DNA from 4 places in the Heyndrickxia sp. FSL W8-0496 genome. Region 2 is predicted to be linked to each of the others. Evidence: riboswitches for the same ligand, from Rfam matches in the RefSeq annotation. Region 2 holds a riboswitch; each other region holds the start of a gene.
What was found. Region 2 has a riboswitch for cobalamin ahead of NST63_RS01430 (hypothetical protein). Riboswitches for the same ligand answer to the same signal wherever they lie in the genome.
Positions count from the first base shown of each region.

Region 1: it holds a riboswitch for cobalamin, as region 2 does, so the genes downstream of both, NST63_RS14900 (acyl-CoA thioesterase) here and NST63_RS01430 (hypothetical protein) in region 2, are expected to answer to the same signal.
Region 3: it holds a riboswitch for cobalamin, as region 2 does, so the genes downstream of both, NST63_RS21925 (ABC transporter substrate-binding protein) here and NST63_RS01430 (hypothetical protein) in region 2, are expected to answer to the same signal.
Region 4: it holds a riboswitch for cobalamin, as region 2 does, so the genes downstream of both, NST63_RS11275 (ribonucleoside-diphosphate reductase subunit alpha) here and NST63_RS01430 (hypothetical protein) in region 2, are expected to answer to the same signal.

Region 1 is NZ_JBBOXX010000001.1:2,934,023-2,938,224, reverse strand. Features, by position in the region: gene NST63_RS14910 (MFS transporter) at 1-637, shown strand, start outside; gene NST63_RS14905 (MgtC/SapB family protein) at 897-1,568, shown strand; cobalamin riboswitch at 1,678-1,859, shown strand; gene NST63_RS14900 (acyl-CoA thioesterase) at 2,107-2,544, shown strand; gene NST63_RS14895 (thiol-disulfide oxidoreductase DCC family protein) at 2,620-3,012, opposite strand; gene NST63_RS14890 (GbsR/MarR family transcriptional regulator) at 3,205-3,759, opposite strand; gene NST63_RS14885 (betaine/proline/choline family ABC transporter ATP-binding protein) at 4,066-4,202, shown strand, end outside.
Region 2 is NZ_JBBOXX010000001.1:242,790-246,991, reverse strand. Features, by position in the region: gene NST63_RS01440 (hypothetical protein) at 1-200, opposite strand, end outside; gene aspS (aspartate--tRNA(Asn) ligase) at 453-1,739, opposite strand; T-box leader at 1,799-2,013, opposite strand; cobalamin riboswitch at 2,123-2,315, shown strand; gene NST63_RS01430 (hypothetical protein) at 2,546-3,091, shown strand; gene NST63_RS01425 (ABC transporter substrate-binding protein) at 3,093-4,037, shown strand.
Region 3 is NZ_JBBOXX010000001.1:4,311,942-4,316,143, reverse strand. Features, by position in the region: gene NST63_RS21935 (bifunctional 3-deoxy-7-phosphoheptulonate synthase/chorismate mutase) at 1-259, shown strand, start outside; gene NST63_RS21930 (sodium-dependent transporter) at 355-1,704, shown strand; cobalamin riboswitch at 1,792-1,979, shown strand; gene NST63_RS21925 (ABC transporter substrate-binding protein) at 2,249-3,217, shown strand; gene NST63_RS21920 (cob(I)yrinic acid a,c-diamide adenosyltransferase) at 3,246-3,842, shown strand; gene NST63_RS21915 (FecCD family ABC transporter permease) at 3,947-4,202, shown strand, end outside.
Region 4 is NZ_JBBOXX010000001.1:2,225,970-2,230,171, forward strand. Features, by position in the region: gene NST63_RS11270 (ribonucleotide-diphosphate reductase subunit beta) at 1-291, opposite strand, end outside; gene NST63_RS11275 (ribonucleoside-diphosphate reductase subunit alpha) at 308-2,566, opposite strand; cobalamin riboswitch at 2,739-2,923, opposite strand; gene NST63_RS11280 (hypothetical protein) at 3,044-4,102, opposite strand.

The DNA of each region.
Region 1 (4,202 bases), 2.7 Mb from region 2:
TCATTTCCAACCGCGTAAGTTTGCTGTTGTTAAATTAGGAAAATCTTTAATTAGTCAATTTAATGAGCCAGGATTAATCTATTTATTTGGGACTGGATTTCTATTAATGGGAAGCTTTGTATCACTTTATAATTATATTGGCTTTCAATTAATTGCTCCTCCGTATTCATTAAGTCAGACAATCGTCGGTTTTATTTTTATTGTATATATTGTTGGAACGTTTAGTTCGACATGGATGGGAATGCTTGCTGATCAGCATGGTAGACGAAAGATATTGCAATTATCTTTATTAATTTTGTTAATTGGAGCATGTATCACGTTAAATACAAATCTTTGGTTAAAAATTATTGGAATAGCCGTTTTTACCTTTGGATTTTTTGCAGGACACTCCATTGCAAGTGGCTGGGTTGGCAAATTATCGACACATGATAAAGCACAAGCCTCTTCACTTTATTTATTTTTTTACTATATAGGTTCAAGTATAGGTGGTACGGTGGGAGGTATGTTCTATAGTGATTTTGGTTGGATTGGTGTAATAGTAATGATTATAGTCTTTACAATTATTGCAATAGGATTATCTGTGCGTTTAGGAACGATTGCCAAAAGAAAATTGCAACTTTCATCGCATAAGTTATAAATTAAAGGCAGGATTTCTATTTAAAGAGCTGCAACTTAGATCGAGTGTATATTTTTATACACTCGTTTTTTTATTTTTTAAGTAGGATAAACTAATAAAACATATATAAATAGAAATAATGTTTAACTTAATGGTGTGACTTAGCTTTGCTAGTGAGAATGAAACCTAATCAAACCTTTAGAAAGGAAAAATGGATGTATGTTAGATTTGTAATAGCATAATCATCAAAGCCATACATTAATGGGGAAAGGGGTTATATATAATGATAGAGCTTGAATTAATTGCAAGACTTGTAATTGCGGGGATATTGGGAGCACTTGTCGGATTTGAAAGAGAAAAGCGTTATAAAGAAGCAGGATTACGTACCCATTTCCTTGTGGCCGTCGGAAGTGCATTAGCAATGATCGTTTCAAAATATGCATTTTTTGATGTTGTAAATAGTGGAACAATTGAATTAGACCCAAGCCGAATTGCGGCAGGAGTCATCAGTGGAGTTGGTTTCTTAGGTGCAGGTACCATTCTTATACAACGTCAATCCGTTCATGGGTTAACAACTGCAGCTGGACTTTGGTCAACAGCTGGAATTGGATTAGCGATAGGTGCAGGCATGTATATTGTAAGTATTTTTGGAACGCTCTTAGTATTAATTGCTTTAGAAATTTTAAGTAGATTATTTCAACCAGTTTTTCCGAAGTTCCATAAATTAACGATTCATGTTCGAACAAATGAAGCGATTTCTGCGGCACTCATTATTTTATCCGAAAATCATTTAGATGTGAAATCGTACCAGGTAAAAGTAACGTCGGTTGATAATCATCCACTTTTTGTCGTGGATTTACAATTAAAATCAAAGAAGTTGAAGAAAAAGGAGACTGAAATATTAAAAATGTTGCAAACGATTCCTGAACTGGAAAGTATAAAATTTGATTAAGCAACAGAAAGAGAACAAATCGTTCAATATTTTTCAACTTAATCTTTAAAATTATAAATTGTAAGTCAATTCATAATATATTATGATAATTCTATACTACTATAGTGAAATATTTGCCGATAAATATGGTGTTTGCCAAAAATGAAAAGGGAATCTGGTGAAATTCCAGAACTGTACCCGCAACTGTAAGTGTTGACGAAATAAGGATAACCACTGTCCAATTTTGGATGGGAAGGACTTAAAGTAGAATGATACACGAGTCAGGAGACCTGCCATATTTATAGCGACTTATTTTCCTCGGGAGTTGGGAAGATTCGTACATTGGTAGATTAATAGACAATTAATGATTTGGTCTGTTCTGCTATCAGCGTATTTTATTTTTAGGACTGGCTAACAATATGTGATTTACCATTTAAGATAGGTAAAACATCTATTTTATGTTAGGGGTATGTCTTAAGAAAAATGGTCAGTACCTTTTATTTTAATTTCTTCTCTCCTGTACTTCATAGTGGTAAATATACATGAAAGTGGAGAAATGATGGAGAAAACAATTTCTGTAAATGTATCAAGGACCTATCAAACTAAACTTGTATTACCTCCAGATACGAACCATATGGAAACTATTTTTGGAGGAACCATCTTATCGTATATTGATGAAATTGCTGCTATTTCAGCAATGAAGCACTCTCGAAAAGTGGTAGTAACTGCGTCAATCGATGCTGTTCATTTTGTTTCCTCTGCAAAAGTTGGCGACATTTTGACTTTGGAGGCATTTGTCCTTTCAACTGGGAGGACATCAATGAAGGTTTATGTAAAGGTCGAGTGTGAGAATTTAGAGGAGGAAGAAAAACGATTAACAACTACATCCACCTTAACAATGGTAGCACTTGATGAAAACGGAAAACCGACACCAGTGCCAAAAGTGATGCTGGAAGCTGATTGGGAAAAAGAGTTATTACTCAAAAAGCAGCCTTAAATGATTGTATAAAAATGGAGTCGTTCTTTACATTTATAAGACGACCCCATTTTATTTTTTCATACTGATAGGTTACTATACTAAGAATCTTTCCTGATCTTCCTTAGATGGGATCATACAGCTATCCCTTTTACCAAACCACCGATAACGATTTTTCGCGATCATATCGTATATCCAATTTCTTATTGGATGTGGGATGATTCGAAAAGCATATCCCCATTTCCATAATCCATTAAGACTTCGGCAAACACGTAATGCCGCTTCCGATTTTGTGTATAATTTGCCATCCTCAATAAGTACAAAGCTGTCAAGTGAGCTGTTTACTCCATACTCCGTTAATAATTTCGCCCCAACTTCGCTTTGAAGGGAAGCAAATTTAAAATATTTATTTTGGTCCCTTTTTATTATAAATTGTACGCTTCCATTGCAAAAATTACATACTCCATCAAATAATATAATTCCAGTCAATTGGTCACCTTCTTTTATAGGATGAAAGGAAATAATGAGAGTGAAAAATTTTATAACGTTTATATTTATTTAACTTAGTAAAAAAGCTTAATAAAAAGCAGTAGATTTTTACATGAAAACTACTGCTTGAAATATTTTCTATGTTTTATTTCAATATAAAAAGGGTATATTACCACGGAGCTTTTATGTTAATTATTTTCCTCTCCATTCAGTGGTTTTCGGCACATGCTCGAATATTTCACCACTTTCAAAAAAGTCAACTAAACGAGTAAGCCATTGATAATAATCCGACCAAATTTTCATTTCCTTTAATAATTCATTGATTTGATCTTCTGCTTCCTGTGATAATTCTTCATTATCTTTTAACATCAGCAGCTCACGTGTTAATTTTTTTTCAAAAATTTTATTGCGGTTAATCGTTTTTCTCCAATTTGATGTGAAAATTGAAATAAAGGTTTCGTAATAATCTGTTTCTACATCATAAATATCTTTACGAACCCCTTTTTCAAAAACTTTTTCAGCAATATTAATATCTAGCATCTCTCTAACAACCTGACTCATTCTTGTTTTACTCATTCCAGTTGCAGTGGATAGCTCATCTAATGTCATTGGTTTTCTATTCATATAAATAATACCAAGAATACGACCGACTGTAGGGGAAACTCCATACGTCTTCATATTATCAGCAATTTTTTCAATATATTGTTCCTTAGCTTGATCAATGACTCGCAAGTGCTTTTCTTCCATAGGTAGTTTGCTCCTTTAATTACCTCATATACAAAGTCAATGTATCATATATCCAATGAAAAATAAAATCTTTTCTGAATGAGGAAATGAAAGCAATAAGGAGAAATAGTAAGAAATGAGAGGATGATAGTTTTAATCTATTTATATTAATGTAAAATTGATGCAATATATGCAATCTATAAACTTTTTATTTTACAAACTTTACGTTATACTTAAATAGTGACATATACGAAAAAAATTGCATAGTATACCAAATGGTTAATTGTTCCAACTGTTTCATTGGTAAAATTACGGAGGTGTATCGATTTGTTAAAATTTGATCATGTTACAAAGATATATAAGGGAGGAAAAAAAGCGGTAGATGATTTAAATCTTGAATTTAAATCAGGAGAATTTATCGTTTTTATCGGTCCAAGTGGTTGTGGGAAAACAACGACGATGAA
Region 2 (4,202 bases):
GGATTAATTGTTTGAAGTTCCGGTGTTTCTAATTGTTGCTTTAAAGTATCACGCTTAAGACTCATCATTTCTAAAAATGCGACGGCTCTGCCTCTGCGGAACGTTTTTGCTCCTTGATGAACATGTTTCTCTTTTCGCTTATGCCCCTCACCATGGTGATGTCTATCTTTGCCACGACCTCTATATCCTTCATTTCTCATAAAAACTCTCCTTCCTGTATACATCTGTATACATTTTATATTCCTATTGTATACAAATGTATACAGAAAGTCAACAAAACATTTAATAATGTGTAAGCACTCTAACGGTGAGATTAACTCAACAAATTTTCAAGTTTACCCCCATTATTCAAATAAAAAAGGCTGCCATTTCTGGCAACCAACCTTGGGAGAATCCTCGTCCTTATATATTTCCCCCTCCCTTACACTGTTATTAAGACCATTGATTTTGCTCTAAGGTATAAGTCTCTCAAGATCCCTAGGAAATGCTGTCGCCCCCCTAATATTTCCTACTCCTGTCATATTTGCTGTCAATCTCTCTAGTCCAATGGCGAATCCACCATGTGGAGGTACACCATATTTAAACATTTCAATATATGAGGCAAAATCATTTGGATTTAATCCTTTACCTGAGAATGACTGTAACAGCATTTCATAATCATGGATACGAAGCCCACCAGAAGTAATTTCTAAGCCTTTGTACAATAAATCATAGGATTCTGTTAATCCTGAATCATTACTAGGCATCGTGTACATTGGACGTGTTTCACATGGATAATTGGTAATAAAGACAAATTCACTATTATATTTTTCTCTTACGTATTCACCTATTAATCGTTCTCCTTCGGAATCTAGGTCCCCTTCAGGAGATGCTTTTTGATATTGACTACTTAGTATTTCCTGTGCTTCATAAAGAGTTAAGCCTGGAATCTCAGTTATTAACGGAAGTTTAACATCAAGAATTTCTAACTCCCGTTTACAATGGTCATTTACACGTGAGATCATATATTTAAGTACATCTGTTTCCCATTCCATAATTTCTTTTACATCGTCAATAAATCCTATTTCAACATCAAGAGAAACATATTCATTTAAATGTCTTGATGAATGATGTGCTTCTGCTCGAAATACCTGCCCAATTTCAAAAACACGTTCGAAACCACTTGCTACCATCATTTGTTTATAAAATTGAGGTGATTGTGCTAAATGGGCGTTTTTCCCAAAATAATTTAGGCTAAATACATTTGCTCCTCCTTCTGCACCCTGAGAGACAATTTTTGGTGTAAAAATACGTGTAAATCCATGTGATGTAAAAAAATCGCCAAATGACTGTGATAATACACTTTGAATTTTAAAAATGGCTTGATTTTTTTCATGTCTTAAAGATAAGGTACGGTAGTTAAGAAGATGATCCATTCCTGCTTTCAATTCCGATTGATTGATTTCTAACGGGATCGCCTTCTGACATTTATTGATCACTCTAATGTTTCTCACATGTATTTCTACGCCTAATTTTTGTTTCTTTGATTCAACAACGTCCCCGATTATCTCAACAATCGATTCGTTTTCTACTCGGAAATTTAACCATTCTTTCTCCAAAATACATTGAATAATTCCACCTCTATCACGAAGTAACAGGAAGGTAACTTTTGATAAATAACGTTGTTTATGAACCCAACCCGATAATTTTACCGTTTCCCCAACCTTATAAGGCGTTTCTGTCGTTACTATTCGAATCATTTTGACTTCCTCCTTTTCATTAATAAAGAATCAAATAAAAAAATTCGCCCCTATATAAACATAGGGACGAATGTATTCCGTGGTACCACCCAGATTGCCTTTTTATCAGCCTCTCATGCCACATAACGAGTGGTACCGTCTGATTCTACTCTGCCTTTAAGCATTTCTTTCAGCACTTACGGATGTCACCATGATAACCTTGATGCGTTTTTCCACCAACCAAACGCTCTCTATAATCAAGGACTTATCATTTCCTTCCGGTCATTGATTTCCATATTTTGATTGTAGAAGATTATATATTTACGAAAAGAAAATGTCAACCTATTCAGAGTTTAAAAAAATGCTTCATTATTCAATCTCTTCATTGTACACTGGAAGTAAGTGAATACCTGCAGAGAATAGGTTGCTAATTTATTAGCATTAATAGGGAATTCGGTGTGATACCGAAGCTGTTTCCGCAACTGTAAGTGCCGATGAAATAAGAAGTAAACCACTGTTTGAAACATCGAAAACGGGAAGGTTCTTAAAGTAAAATGACGCACAAGCCAGGAGACCTGCCTATTCTTGAACGTAACATGCTCTTCGGAAGATAAGAGATTTTATGGCAGCTCGATTGGTTCTTCATATCGTTTAATAAAGGATCATTTTCCCGCCGGCCAAATTCTATCTGGACGGTTTTTTTGTGTTCAATTTTACAAATATATTGATCTCCTCGTTATGAAACGATATAGATCGAAACCAGACGAATTTTTTCTGAAGTGTTATGAGGTAAACATTTAAAATATTTAAGATTAGGAGAAAAAGACATGGTAAAAAAAGACTTACGTTATTTATGCTATCCCTTTATGCGCGAATCCGCTTCAACCGTTGATTTCGAAATTAGAACAGATTCATTAACAACGCGTATTGGACAAGCTGCTTCCTTAACAAAGGATATTCCTATTGTTTATGAAGATTTAATGTACTTGCTTCCAATGGCCTATCATCTAAATGGATCTGTACGCGGAAAGCTTGCCATTAGCGAGGATGATTTAATTCGTCTAAGCAGCATGTATGATTTCTATGTTGCGGAAACAGATGGTCGCATTGATCGGTTTGTACTTCCACAAGGGACGGCTGCTGCATGTGCTCTACATGTATGTAGAAGTGAGGCAAAAAAGTCCGTTCGTGCTTTACATAAGGTAAGTCTTGAAAGAGAGGTTCCGGATATCTTATTCAATTATACGAATCTACTAGCTAATGTCCTTTTTTACATGGCGGTCTATGTAAACAAGGATAAAGGTGTTGAAGAAATCCAATTTGTCAGTAAATCTTATCCAACAAGACCGATAAAAAAGAAAGTAGGGAAATAACTTGAAGAAATATCATTTGTTTCATTGGCTAACAGCTATAATGTTGATCATTTTCTTAGCAGGCTGCCAATCCAATCAGAGCAGCAATGAACCTAAAAAAGAGGATACACCTGAACAAGTAAAAGCGTATACCGTGAAGGATGATACTGGCAAGGAAATTTCCTTCAAAAAAGCTCCTGAAACGGTTATTTCATTGCAGCCTAGTAATACTGAAATTCTTTTTGCACTTGGAGCTGGAGATAAAGTAATTGGCGCAACGGAATATGATAATTATCCAGAGCAAGCAAGTAAAATTGAACGTGTATCGGACTCTGTTACCATTAATACAGAAAAAATTATTGCACTAAAACCAGATATTGTCATTGCTTATACAATCGGAGATGAAAATGCCTTAAAACCAATTGAAGATGCAGGTATTCCTGTATTTGTCATACAATCTGCTTCTTCCTTTGAGGATGTTTATGGTGATATCCAACAAATTTCAGAAGTAATGGGTGTGAAAGAAAAAGGGGAAGAACTTATTACCAATATTCGCACTCATATAAATGATATCGAAAATAAATTAAAAAATATCGAAAAACCAAAACGCGTATATTTTGAAATAAGCCCATCTCCTGATATTTATTCAACAGGCAGAAACACATTCCAACAAAAAATCCTCCAAACAGCTGGTGTAGAAAATATCTTTGGGAATCAAGAAGGTTGGATCAAGGTTTCAGAAGAGACAGTCATCAAGCAGAATCCTGAAATCATTGCAACAACTGTCGATTATATCGAAGGCCCTGTAGCAGAAATCAAAGCTCGTAAAGGATGGGAAACCATAGAGGCGATTAAAAAGGACAGAGTATACCAATTAGACTCGGATATCATGTCACGCCCAGGTCCAAGAATTGCTGAAGCGGTTGAATTAGTTGCAAAAATGGCGTACCCAGAATATTTTAAATGAGACTAAAGCTGGAGTGTTGATCACTCCAGCTTTTATCTTTAGCTATTATCAGTATAATACTTTCATTATTCATGAAAAAACATTATAAAGATATCCGATCGACATAGAGAATAGTAGTGAGCCAAAACCGAATCTATCTAATATATTTCTCGGCTTTACCTCCTT
Region 3 (4,202 bases), 4.1 Mb from region 2:
CCTTGATATTTCAGCTGTTCCGATTTTGAAGAAGGAAACTCATTTACCAGTAGTGGTAGACGTTACCCATTCAACAGGACGAAAAGACTTGCTTCTTCCAACGGCCAAAGCTGCATTAGCAATTGGGGCAGACGCAGTCATGGCTGAGGTTCACCCTGATCCTGCTGTTGCTTTATCGGATTCCGCCCAGCAAATGGACATTCCACAATTCCATTCATTTATGGATGAATTAAAGGGGTTTAAAAACAAACTTGCTTAAAGCAAAAGCGTAGCTGTCTATTAAGGGGTCTAACCCCTTAATGACAACTAAAAACGAGAATATAGGAAACATAGTTGTTTACATCTGAGAGGAGAATGAGTGTGAGTCAGCAAGAACAGTGGTCATCAAAACTTGGCTTTATATTAGCTGCAGCAGGGTCAGCAATAGGTTTAGGAGCAATTTGGAAATTCCCTTATATCGCAGGTCAAAATGGGGGAGGAGCTTTCTTTCTAATTTTTATTCTATTTACATTATTACTAGGACTTCCATTGCTTTTAGCGGAATTCTCCATTGGTAGATTAACACAAGAAAATGCAGTGGATTCGTATCGAAAAATAGCACCAAAAGCGAAATGGCACTGGATAGGGATTTTAGGTATGATTGCGTGTTTTATTTTACTTTCTTTCTATAGTGTCATTGGTGGTTGGATTATTATTTATTTATACAAGGCGATTACCGGTCAGTTAAACGGTCTTTCCTCTGATCAATATACACAAGTATTTGGGGACACAATTTCTGATCCAATTATTAGTTTAATCGTGCAATTATTATTTATTCTAATGACGATTGTTGTTGTTGCAAGAGGGGTTCAAAAAGGGATTGAACAAGCAAGTAAGATTATGATGCCAGCATTATTTATACTATTTATATTATTAGTTATTCGTTCAATTACCTTAGATGGTGCAATGGCTGGTATATCCTTTTTACTGCAACCGGACTTTTCAAAATTAACTTCAAAAACGATCTTGGAAGCCATGGGGCAATCATTCTTTACGTTAAGTGTAGGTGTTTCAGTAATGGTGACGTATAGTTCGTATTTACCGAAAAATCAAAGCTTACCCCGTTCAGCTTTTTCTATTGTAGGAATGAATTTAGTCATTGTACTTTTAGCTGGTTTAGCAATCTTTCCAGCAGTATTTGCTTTAGGATTGGAGCCGGGGGCAGGACCTGTACTGTTATTTAATGTACTTCCAACAGTCTTCAGCCAGTTACCGCTTGGAATGCTTTTCTTTATAGCATTTTTAATTTTATTCCTTTTTGCGGCATTAACATCAGCTTTTTCTATGCTTGAAATTATTGTGTCTGTGATCACTAAAAAGGATATAAAAGGACGTAAAAAATGGTCATGGATCATCGGAATTGCCATCTTTATTTTTGGTATTCCATCTGCCCTTTCATACGGAGCGTTAGGTGATGTTACTCTTTTTGGTAAAACATTTTTCGATTTAATGGATTATACCGTTAGTAATATTTTAATGCCGCTTGGAGCCCTTCTTATCGCTATTTTTGTACCACTTAAAGTGAAGAAATCCGTTCTTTACGAGGAATTAAAACAAGGGAGCGGTCTTAAAAGAGGACTGTTCGAAGCTTGGTATTTCCTCATACGTTTTGTTGCACCCGTTTTAATTTTTGTTGTCATGTTAGATGTGCTGGGAGTTTGGTAGTTCTGTAAATCATTTATAAGCATAAAATTTTTCAGGATAGTCATCCATATGTCTTTCCTGTATAATTGTTAATGGTTGAAAATTTAATATATTGCAACGAAAACAGGTACTTTCTATGTGAAGGTTTAAAAGGGAAGTTTGGTGTAATTCCAACGCGGTCCCGCCACTGTAAATGGGAGCAAACTGTAATATCCACTTTATCCATTAAAGGATAAGGGAAGGTACAGGGAGCAATGATCATGAGCCAGGAGACCTGCCTGTTTTTTGAGTGCACCAGTTTGCCTACGAGGATAGGGGGGTGTTGACGAAACGTTTTTTAGCGTGCATGATTTGCTATTATACCGTTTTACATATGACATCTCTTTGGTTAGAGATGTTTTTTTTAGGTCTTTTTCATAAAAGATATGAACGAATGTATTTTTTCTTCCTTCTACATTAATTATGGAGGATAAAGGAAGAAAATATTCAATTTTTAAAATATGTAATAATCTTTGTGAAAATGGCCATCTTTATGACTATTTTAAATGTAAAAAGGAGTTTACAAATGAAAAAGCTATTAAGATTTATACCTATTTTTTTACTAATTTTTATTTTGGCTGCATGTGGTACACAGCAGGATAGTGAAAAGAAAGTTAGTGATAATAAGCAGGAGACTAAGCAACAAGACCAAGCTTTTCCCGTAACAATTACGGATGGAACCGATAAAAAAATCACTATTGATAAGAAGCCAGAGAAAATTGTTTCCCTTCTTCCAAGTAATACAGAAACAGCCTTTGCCCTTGGGTTAGATAAAGAAATTGTTGGTGTCTCGGATTTTGACAATTATCCCGAACAGGTGCAGTCAAAGGAAAAAGTTGGTGGACAAGAATTCAATGTTGAAAAAATAATTTCTTTAAAACCTGATATTGTTTTAGCTGATGCTTCCCAGGCTCATAATTCTAAGGATGGATTAAAGCAATTAGAGGATTCAGGAATTAAGGTTATTGCTGTCAATAATGCAAGTTCATTTGCAGATACGTATAAAACGATTGAAATGATTGGTGCAGCAACTGGAACAAAGGAAAAAGCGGATGAAATTGTCGATGGAATGAAAGCAAAAGTTGAAGAAATTAAAGAAAAGGCGGCAGGAATTTCTAAGGAAGAGCAACCAAATGTATGGATGGAAATCTCTGCTCCACCAGATATTTATACAGCAGGTTCAGGTACCTTCATGAATGAAATGCTAGAAATGCTTGGCGCCAAAAATATTGCAGCTGCTGAAGAAGGATGGCCGAAATATTCGGAAGAAGCAGCAGTAAAAGCAAATCCGGATGTAATGATCATAACATATGGTTATTATGTAAAGGACGCAGTAGAACAAGCCTATAGCCGTAAAGGGTGGGAAGAAGTATCCGCTATTAAAAATAAACGGGTATATAGTGTCGATTCTGACAAAGTGTCAAGACCAGGTCCACGTCTTGTGGAAGGTTTAGAGGAAATGGCAAAGGCGATATATCCCGATACATTTAAATAAGTGAAGATAAGAGTGAGGAGGAAATATTGTGAGAATCTATACGAGAACAGGTGACAAGGGGCAAACAAGTATCATCGGTGGTAGAGTAGATAAAGATGATTTAAGGGTACAAGCTTATGGAACAGTGGATGAAGTGAATTGTTTTGTTGGACAAGCGATGGCTGAATTGGATCCCGATCTTTTTTCTGACGTACTTGATGATCTTGAAAAAATTCAACATGAATTATTTGATTGTGGAGGGGATCTAGCGACAAAATCAGCTAAACGCCCTTACAAGCTTCAACAAGACATGATCGATTATCTTGAAGAGAAGATTGATGAGTATATCGCCAGTACACCTGAATTGGAACGCTTTATTTTACCTGGTGGGACAAAAGCGGCTGCTTCTATTCATATAGCAAGAACAGTTACAAGACGTGCTGAGCGTCTAGTTGTTAGTTTCTCAAAAGCTGAAGAAATTGTTCCTCCACTCGCTCAAATGTATTTGAATCGTTTGTCGGATTATTTTTTTGCTCTTGCAAGAGTAATTAATCACCGATCAGGAAAAAAAGATGTAGAATATATTCGAAGTGCCAAGGTTTTTCGTGACGGCAAAAGAAAAGAGAACAAAACAGAAGAAAATTGATTGATAGAAATAGGGGCTGTCTAAAGGCACAGGGGGTCTGTCTCCTTTTTAGACAGTCCTTTTTCAAATGTACTAAAAGGAGTTGAAAGAGACTGCAGAAGCCAATGACTATTCGGTATCTACGGAAGAATAATTATTTTCCTTATCTATTTGGAGTGGTTTTTTTAAGTTTTTCTATTTTAATAGGTATTTCCATTGGTTCGGTAACGGTGCCAATGAAGGATATCATCCAAATCATCGGAGCCGCTATTTTCCACTTTCCATTAAGTGATAAAATAGATGCGATGAATACGAATATTGTTTTAGATATTCGACTGCCTCGTGTAATATTGGCAGGGCTAGTTGGTGCTTCATTATCGA
Region 4 (4,202 bases), 2.0 Mb from region 2:
GCCTGCGTAATCGGTTTGAATACTATCTAATAAAGCTAATAAACCAATGATTTTTAAGAAGGCATCCTGCTCATCTTTTGATAAAGTTGGGAACTGTTTTATATCTTGGGACATATTTATTTCAAACGGTGTCCAAAAATTTCCTAGCATTTTCTTATATTTAGGATAGGCCCAAGAAAAGCGGACATCATCCCAATTAAGTATATTGGAGCATCTTCCATTAATGATTGATGTTGATCGGTTTGGTGCTGTATTATCAATGATCTTGCGTGTTTGTAGATTATTAGACATTCATTTTTCTCCTTTCTTAACTTGAACAAGAATCACAATCTTCTAATGTTGTAGAGGTAGAGCGTAAATAATAGCTAGTTTTTAAACCAGCTTTCCAAGCATGAAGATGTAAATCTAATAGCTCCTTCGCCTGAACGGTATTTTGAACATAAAGATTAAATGATATGGATTGATCAATATGTCTTTGTCTGGCTTCATTTTGCCGGATACTCCAATGCTGATCAATGAAATAGGCAGATTTATAATACCAAGTTGTCTCTGCATTTAGATCCGGAGCGGTTACAGGGATTTTATAATCCTTTTTTTCTTCTGAATAAAACTTTTGAAAAATTGGATCAATGCTTGCAGAGCTTCCTGCTATTAATGATGTTGATGAGTTAGGAGCAACTGCCATTAGGTAGCCATTTCTTATCCCGAATTTTTGGATATCTTGGAATAATCGTAACCAGGGATGGGAGCTTTCAGTGTTAAAATATCCTCTGGAATTAAAATAAGAACCAGTTTCCCAATCCGATCCGTGGAACAGCTCATATGCGCCCTTTTCTTGTGCTAATAACATGCTAGCTTTAATCGTTAAAAAGGCAATTTTTTCATATAGTTTATCTGCATATTCAATTGCCTCTTCACTTTCCCACGAAATTTTCTCTAAAGCTAGTAAATGATGCCAACCAAATGTTCCTAATCCTATTGCACGATATTTTTTGTTCGTTAATTGTGCTTGTAGGACAGGGATTGTATTTAAATCAATGACATTATCTAGCATCCGAACTTGAATTGGGATAAGTTTTTCAAGAACATCATCTTTCACTGCCTTAGCTAAATGAATTGATGATAAGTTACATACAACAAAATCTCCAGGCTGTTTTTCAATCATGATTTTCCCATCCTCAGTGTATTGGCTAATCATCGTTGTTGGGCTTTGATTTTGCATAATTTCTGTACATAAATTACTAGAATAGATCATACCTTGATGCTTATTTGGATTTTTTCGATTCACTTCATCACGATAAAACATGAAGGGACCACCTGATTCAAGTTGGCTTTTCATGATTCTCTTCATCAATTCAATCGCAGGTATACTCGTTTTCGTCAGGGAAGGGTGGTTAACGCATTCCCAGTACTTCTCTCTAAAGCTTCCTTTGCCTTTTTGTTCATCATAATAATCCTCTAGAGAAAAACCTAGAGTTTGTCTTACCTCATGTGGATCAAACAAATACCAATTTTCACGAGCCTCTACTTGTTCCATAAATAAATCTGGAAGACAAACACCATGAAAGAGATCATGTGTACGTAATCGTTCGTCCCCATTATTTAATTTAGAATCTAGAAAGGAAGTAATATCCTTATGCCATACATCTAAGTAAACACAAATAGCTCCTTTTCTTTGCCCTAATTGATCCACACTCACTGCAATATTATTTAATTGCTTCATCCAAGGAAGTACTCCAGAGGAAGCACCACTAAATCCTTTAATCGCACTGCCACGACTGCGAATTTTTCCTAAATAAACACCAATACCTCCTCCATTTTTTGATAGATTAGCAATATCAGTATGACTATCAAAGATGGCTTGTAAACTATCATCAACAGTATCGATAAAACAGCTCGATAATTGCCCGTAATTTTTTCCTGCATTAGATAGTGTAGGTGTAGCGACAGTCATGTAAAGATTACTTAATGCCCAGTAGGCGTCTTTGACCAACTGAATACGATTCTCAATAGGTTCATTTTGCATTAAATGCATCGAAATAATCATCCAACGTTCTTGCGGTAACTCAAACACTCTTTTTTTGTGGTCGGTTGCCAAATATCTATCAGCTAACGTGCGTATACCAATATATGTAAAAAGTTCATCCTTTGTCGGATCAATAAAGGATTCAAACAAATGAATGTGATCCTTTGTATACTTATTTAATAATTCTCTTGAATATATACCATCTTTTGTAAGACGAACAATTAATTCAAATAAGTTTCCATATTTATTTTGGAATAAGTATTCACGTGTTTGTGAAGCTTTGTAATATAGATGTTCCATAAATAGTTTAGATGCATGATATGTCCAATTAGGATTTTCTGCGTTTATGTTTGACAAACATTCTAGAATGATTTGATTTACCCATTCATCCTCGGATAGCCATGGTTTATGCTCAAATAAATTTTTACCAAACAACAAGATCGATTTTAGATCATCGTTTTTTGTATCAGAACCATCTAATATTTGTAATATGTGATTCATCCATTCCGTCATTTCAGCACCCTTTGTTAATAGAGTCATTTTTTTCCCTCCAATAGATAATGTGACTTTTAATAAACTTGTCTAAAAAAAGCCATAAAAAAAGATCCGTCACAAGTAATTTGAGCGGATCAAACGATAGGAAAAGATGTAAAAAAATAAAAGCTAAAAAAACTCTCACTATCGTTTCATCTTCTCAATCCCCGAAGAAATTTGAAACTTTCAAGAAAAGGCAGGTCTCCTGACTTATGTGCAGCCTACTTAAGAACCTTCCCATATCAATTTAGATACAGTGGTTAGTCTTGTTCGTTCACAAATACAGTTGCGGGGACAGTTCCGGAGTCAAACCGGATTCCCTATTAAGTCCAGTAAATGGACACCTTCTCTTGAAATAATTCAATATTTAGTTTCGAAAATATAATATACAACTATATATTGTGTTTTATCATAGCATATTCGATGCTTTCATGACAATATATATCTATTAAATACTCAAATTAAAATAGGAACCTGATAATACTATGATTCTATTTTGTTCATTAATGTGCTTAAAAATAATTGAGGATCATCAACACGTAAATGAACAGTATTTACTTTTTTTGTCATCCCATATAAGTAAGATGCCTGAATTGTGTCCTTTAAAATTATTTCTATTTGTGGCTTTTCCTTGATAAAGTCAGAAGGAGCTGCATCAAAAATAGAAGCTAGTTCCTGCTTGGAAAGAGGAGTGGAACGAGTGTACTCATTGACGGAAAGAATAAGTTTTAAAGGAATATCTATTTTCTTCATGATCCCTGTTTGCAGAATAAGGTTTTGATCCGATAACAAATAAGGGCATAATCTAACTGCTTGTATTTCGGCAAGCAACATGAATAAACCGTATATATTAATCACAAGAGCGATTATTGCTATGATTGGACTCCACTGATGTAATAAAAAGTGAAAGCCTATAGATTCAATAATTAGAGCATGTATGATCATGATATTTAATGCGATCGTACTTGTCTTTTGATGGTATGAAAATGCCTTGAAGTGTATATGACTGGGTCTTTTTTTCCATGCAAACAAACTATAATAAAAAACGGAGATTTCTGAGATAAGAATATATAGAAATTTTGAAGGCTTAAAATGGGTGAGTAAGGAATTTTCTAATCGATCCTTAAAAAAAGGAATCCGCTCTTTTTCTGATTTAAATGTGTCTATAACTAAAGGTAGTCTTTTTAATAATAATGCTATTAAAACCAATTCAAAAATAATGAAAGCGCCTTCTACAGCAAATAAAATGTATTTTGCAGCGGATAATGTTTGAAAATAAGTTGCGGGAATAATAAGCCATGCAGCAACATACCCAGCACCTATAAATGCAAAGAGATATTTAATGGAGAGGCGTCTTCTAATAATAAGGAAATATGCTAGTATGGGAATTGTAACAATAAAGTCTAAAAAGGAACTAATAGTGATCATGGGTGTAATTGGTTGTGCGAATTCGACCCTATATAGTGAAAAATTCGCAAGCAATATCAAGGTAGCTAAAAGAACGAACCAAACCCAACTTTGATTACTTATTCGTAATGTCATTTTCCAAACCTCCTTGATCTGTTTACCTTAATTATACATAAATTGTTATTTTAACAACTTATAGATAAATACTAAAATATGAACGTTTTCTTAACAATAT